2 regions of the Paenibacillus sp. FSL H3-0329 genome follow, and region 1 is predicted to be linked to the other one. Evidence: riboswitches for the same ligand, from Rfam matches in the RefSeq annotation. Region 1 holds a riboswitch; the other holds the start of a gene.
What was found. A riboswitch is a leader RNA that binds a small molecule or an ion and turns the genes downstream of it on or off. The one in region 1 is predicted to bind cobalamin.

Region 1 (3,148 bases):
CCTTTGGAGGATTTATGACCACTACGACGAGCTTAACGATCCCTGGTGTAATCATTGCTGCCACTGCTGGATCACTACTGGGTGCAGTAATTCTCTATTATATTGGCCGATTATTGGATGTGAGCCGGTTAGAGAAACTGGTTGAACGCTGGGGGGGCCTAATTCGCGTCACTAAAAAAGATATCCACAAGGCTGACGCCTGGTTTGATAAATATGGCTATTGGACTGTATTGTTTTGTCGGATGGTTCCTCTGGTCCGCAGTCTGATTTCGATTCCGGCGGGAATGTCAGGTATGAAATTTGGAGTATTTATGATCTTCACAACGATTGGCACATTGGGATGGAATTTGCTGCTTGTGCTTATTGGCGCGGCTTTGGGCGAATCCTGGGAAGACATTGCCATGTACATGGATGTGTACTCCAATGTGGTCTATGTACTAATTGCTGGCGGATTAGTTATTCTTGGGTTTCTGTACTTCCGCAAACGCAGCCGGAGAATGAACACTGAGGGCTAAGCGGGTGGAGGACTGATAATAGAAATGACTATTAAAAAGGAGGGAAACACATGGAGCTATTAACGATTATTAAAGCCATTATTTTGGGGCTTGTTGAAGGTTTAACCGAATTTGCTCCAGTATCCTCCACGGGTCATATGATTATTGTTGATGATATGTGGCTGAAATCACAGGAGTTATTTGGACAATATACGGCAAATACCTTCAAAATAGTTATTCAACTGGGTTCTATATTAGCGGTTGTTGTGATTTTTAGAAATCGATTCATTGATCTGTTGGGCTTAAGGCGTTTCAGCCGTAAGCAGTTGGATCCTGTAACAGAGAAGCTACCGCAGTTAGAGCAGGGCGGGCACCTCAAGCTGACACAGGTTCTGGTAGGGTTAGTGCCTGCAGGTGTGTTAGGTGTTCTGTTTAATGATTATATTGATGAGCATTTATTCTCTACCTCAACGGTGTTAATTGGTCTAGTGATCGGGGCTATATTAATGATTATTGCGGATCTGTTTGGGCCGAAGAAGATCAGAACTGAGAGTGTAGATCAGATTACATACAAACAGGCACTTGGTGTAGGTCTTGTACAGTGTTTTTCGTTATGGCCTGGATTTTCACGCTCGGGCTCGACGATTTCTGGTGGCGTAATCCTCGGGATGAGCCATCGTGCCGCTGCTGATTTTACGTTTATTATGGCAGTACCCATCATGGCAGGTGCCAGTCTGTTGTCACTGATGAAGAACTGGCAATATTTCACCATGGACGCGCTGCCGTTTTTTATTGCAGGCTTTATTAGTGCCTTCCTATTTGCGCTGTTATCGATGCGTTTCTTCTTAAAACTGATCAATCGTATCAAGCTCTTACCGTTTGCTATATACCGTATAATTCTTGCTGCTGTAGTATATTTCGTATTTTTCTAAGTCCGTTATAAGGAATCGATATAACAGAAGCCCCAGTAATCTATTGCAGATTGCTGGGGCTTTCACGTATGATGACATCAGATTAAGACACTCAAATGATGAATGATATCGGAGACAGGTGCTGACCGGAAAATAGTAATTCGGTAGGCTTAATAGGGAAATTCGGTTCGAAGCCGATGCGGTCCCGCCACTGTAACGGAAGAATCTCGAGCAACAGAGGTCACTGGCAATTTACTACTGCTGGGAAGACTGCTCAAGATGTTGACGCCGCTAGCCAGGAGACCTGCCTGTTTCAACAGCACTGCTTCACCTACGGAAGATAGGGAGGTGTTAGACGTTAACCATGGGTATATCATGGGCGTCTTTCCCTTTGACTTTTTTAGGGAAGGGCGCTCTTTTTTATAGGAAAGCAAGTAGTTTTGGAGTTTGAAATAAGAGATTGAAGAGGGAGTGTATCGAAATGACGAATAAGGTAAAAGTAAGCAATCTTGGATATCCGAGAATCGGAAAGAACCGCGAATGGAAAAAGGCACTGGAGGCATTCTGGCAGGGGAAAATAAATGAGGAGCAATTCCGCTCCGAAATGGCAGCAATCCAGCTGCAGCATTTGAAGACCCAGCAAGAAGCAGGAATTGAGCTTATTCCGGTAAATGATTTTACATTTTATGATCATGTGTTGGATGCGGCTGTTATGTTTGGAATCGTACCTCCACGGTATGCGTATGATGGCGGCGACATCGGGCTTGATCTTTATTTTGCAATGGCCCGTGGTAATGCTGAGGCTACTGCCTGCGAGATGACCAAATGGTTCAATACGAACTATCACTATATCGTTCCAGAGATCGGCACACAAACACCACGCCTGACTGAAAACAAACCTCTAGCGGCTTATCGTTTTGCTAAATCGCAGGCAGGGATTGAAGGTAAACCGGTACTTTTAGGTCTGTATACCTTCCTTAAGCTGTCCAAAGGTTACGCAGCGGCAGATATCGCCAAGATTGCTGCACGTTTTGTTCCAGTCTATGTTCAACTGCTACAGGAACTGAAGCAAGAAGGGGTAAGCTGGGTACAAATCGATGAGCCAGCGATTGTTACAGGCATAAGTAAAGAAGAATTAACACTGCTTAACTCGATATACACAGACATTGCCGGCTCCGTGCCGGGCTTGAATATTATTTTACAGACGTATTTTGAAGCTGCTGAGCCGCTGGAGGCACTGCTAGAGCTGCCTGTTCAAGGCTTGGGTCTTGACTTTGTGCACGATGGTGGAACGAATCTGGCTTCCATCGAACGTCTTGGCTGGCCGAAGGACAAATGGCTGGGTGCCGGAATTATTGATGGACGGAACATTTGGCGTTCCGATTTAGACGCCAAGCTGCAACTGGTAGAAAAGCTCAGCGTTCATGTACCGCTTGATCGTCTTATTCTTCAGCCTTCTTGCAGTCTGCTGCATGTCCCAGTCACCGTTCAAGGTGAAGTGAAGCTGAAGGCGACAGTTAAGAATGCGTTAGCCTTTGCCGATGAGAAGCTTAAAGAGCTTAGTCTGCTCGGAGCAGCCGTCGCAGATAAAGGAGAAGCTTCTCAAGCAGCGCTGGCCGCTAGTCGTGAAGCTATTGCAGCGTTCCGCGCACTACCTGAGCGTGGCCGTAAGGATGTGGCGGAGCAAGTGCTTGCACTTGCAGCTCTACCAGACCAACGCAGTCTGCCTTTTGCTGAGCGCTT
Region 2 (3,148 bases), 3.0 Mb from region 1:
CACATAACTGCCCGAAGGATTCGTGATCGGCAAGTTCGTTTGAAGCGCCAGCTTCTCTAACGCTCCAAGTGCGTTGCCAGCATAGGCGTACCCTTGTGCCAACGTGGCCCGTGGTCCCTCAATCGTTACAGGAGCGTAGATGAGTGAGCTCTGAACGGAGGATTTGGAAAAATCGTATAGCTTACTGTTGCTTCCTTTATACAGCAAATTATACGCAACCAGCGCCTGAAGTCCTTGCTCTGTCGCCAGAACATTACTGCTTCCACCACGGCTATGGGTGAAGCTACCATCAGCTAGACGATAGCTAAGCAGGTTCTCCATTAGATCCACTTTGTTTTTGGTGTATTCTAATCCACTAGGATCAACTCCGAAGGATGCGAGTCCAAGGATTGCTTGTGCGCTACTTTCAGCACTGTCACCGTAACCCCCATGGCTATCTTGAGCTGCAGATAACCAAGCTACGGCTTGTAGCCCTGCTAAGTAGGCTTCGGGATTATTTTTATGTGCCGCCAGAGCCGTCAAGGTTATCGCTGTCATATCAGGCTCACTTGCGCCTGAGGTTAATGCAAAGCCCCCATCCGGATTCTGTTTGGAGAGAATCTCCGTAAGGAGCTTATCCGCCGTCCATTTCGCGTCACTTGGGATATTATATTTACCAGAATCCAGCGCAAGTAAAGCATATACCGGATTATTTAGCGTCTGTTCACTGAGCTTGCTGTTATTATAAATTTTCTCAATCAGATTATAGCCAGGAGTCGTTCCGTTACCAGCAAAGCTAGTAGGATCTGCACCAATCGCTCTCACTGCGAGCACGATTCGAGCATAATCGGTTACATTGGCGAAATTGCCAGCTGCATCCTTTACTTTTTTCTCAAGCTCTGAATGGTAACTGGCTGGCAGCTTATATCCTGCTTGCGCTAATCCAATAGCTTGCCAATCCGATTGCACGCCACCTTTCAAGAGATATTCTGCAGCCGCATAAGTCGCATCCGCAACATTAATCCGCTCCGCAGCAGTTGCTTCCAGACCGGAGCCAGCGCTCGCTTCTGCAAATATTTGTCCTGCCGGAGCAAGAGATGTTCCTAGAATTGAAATGACCATGAATAAGGCCAGCCCAAGTGCTACAAACTTGGAAGACATGATTTTCTTCATTGTTTAACCTCTTTCTGTATAAGAATGGGTACTGCTGGGAATAAGACGCATAACATAAAGACCGCCCCTTTGGAGGGCGGTCAGGGAAGATTACAAATCGAGGCTGAGGCGCTTGCTTCCTGCCAACAGTCCATCTGTATATGTTCCACATTCTTACCCCACGAAGAATAGAAACGCTCACGAAAAAGGCAGGTCTCCTGGCTGATGCTTCATCGCTGTTCTTCACCTTCCCACCCTACCTTAGGGGCAGTGGCTTATAGAAGAAAAACTCCGCACATACAGTGGCGGGACCGCGCCGGACTCTTGCACCGGACTTCCCTTTTAAGCAGACGACTAGATTGATAGAGTCTGCACCTTTTCCAGTATGTAGTATCTTATTTTGACATCCATAATCATATCTATTAATACATAGCATGTCTATAGAAAAGCTTAGTAAGGGCAGCAAAAAAATGAACAGCAATACGCCACCTGCCGGTAGGTATTGCTGTTCAGAAAGCTTGTTATTCGACTGTTCCTTCCGGACTTGCAGTTGGGGAAGGTTCAGCACTTGAATCAGAAGCTGGTGGAATATTAGGATCGGGATCTACGATCAATGTAAATCTTCCGGCTTTGATCATACTTTTCTCTAAAATTGTCGCTCCAGGCTCCAATGTAACCTCAACCTGATAGGAAGGTTGTTCCCCTTCAGTCACAGCTGTTGCGGAAGGCAACCCAGTGCTGTCCTCAGCATCAGAGGAAGGCGTAGGAGACGGAGATACATCAGCTACAGCATTAGTAGCATCTGCACCTTCTGCTGTTCCTCCAGTAGTGCCAGCGGCATCTGACTCGTCAGCGGCGTTTCTCTCATCCGTCCCATCCGTTGACGGCACTGGACAAGTCCCATTCGTAGCAGCGACCTTAAAGCTTTTATCTATCTCTGTAGACGAAGACATTAAACTAATCTCAGTCGGTTGAAACTGCACACAGTCATCTGCACTTGCGAAGGTGAACACCAATATGCTGCTCCCCTTATCTCCTTCGCCGCTCTGATCCTTCAAGTATACTGAAGCCGGAGGCAGCACATTGCCTGCACTCTGAACAGGGGTCGGCTCAGGGCTTGTTCCCGGCAGAGCCGTCTTCGTATCATCCGGACGCAGCATACTGAATACGATAATTGCAATAATCACCAGAATACCCGTAATGGAGCCGGAGATTAAGAGTCGAAATCGGCTGCGGCTGATCCAGCGCGCCAGCGGGGAAGCCAGTTGGGAGCGGGCTTCATTGTACACATTTTGCAGAGCAGGCCGAGCTGCCGCGACATAGTTCTTTCGGAATTCCCGATTCTTGAACGCTTCACGATCACTGCTCAGGAAATACTTCAGAATCGCCTTACGGTAACCCGGTTGCAGCTTTTTATTCGAAACCGTAAATAAAGGATTGCCTTGCGACCAAGCAAAAAACCGATAGATGATTTCTTTGTCGGAACCGGCTTTACGCTTTAACAGCTCCAGAAGCGCATCGTAATCCAGCGGACCCCCTTCACGCTGAGTTGTATAGTAAAAGGCTAGCGGAAGCCGTTCAAAGGGTTCTAGAACACGCGCCTCTTTTAGCAAACGACGACCCAGTAGCTGCACATCATCTAGTTCCTGCGGAGACAATCCTGTAAAAATCTCTTCATTTGGCTTCTCTTCACCAAACCAGCGGTAAGCGGCACGCAGCGCATTCTCTTTCTGCTTGCTAATCCTATCCAGTGGCGGCTGCCAATCGACAACATTACCATACCGTAAAAAAACTACCTCCAGAAGCTCCTCCTGCGTCATATCAGAAAGCGATAAGCGGTTCAGTAAGAATCTATCTGCTGAAGCAGCAAGATCCTGCATTAGGGAGAGTGCCTTAGGAGCAACTCCTGTTCCTTTGCGGCGATCTTTTTCTGCCTTATCTACAATTTCATGAATTTCCGCCACAGAAGCCACCGGATCATGCTCCAGCTGAAGCTTTTCTAGCAAATAATCCTTCA

Region 2: it holds a riboswitch for cobalamin, as region 1 does, so the genes downstream of both, NSQ66_RS04505 (DUF4430 domain-containing protein) here and metE (5-methyltetrahydropteroyltriglutamate--homocysteine S-methyltransferase) in region 1, are expected to answer to the same signal.

What each region holds. Positions count from the first base shown of each region.
Region 1 covers NZ_CP150150.1:4,886,170-4,889,317, reverse strand. The annotation lists gene NSQ66_RS21695 (DedA family protein) at 1-515, shown strand, start outside; gene NSQ66_RS21690 (undecaprenyl-diphosphate phosphatase) at 566-1,426, shown strand; cobalamin riboswitch at 1,526-1,732, shown strand; gene metE (5-methyltetrahydropteroyltriglutamate--homocysteine S-methyltransferase) at 1,887-3,148, shown strand, end outside.
Region 2 covers NZ_CP150150.1:1,041,878-1,045,025, reverse strand. The annotation lists gene NSQ66_RS04505 (DUF4430 domain-containing protein) at 1-1,152, opposite strand, end outside; cobalamin riboswitch at 1,322-1,525, opposite strand; gene NSQ66_RS04500 (hypothetical protein) at 1,653-3,148, opposite strand, start outside.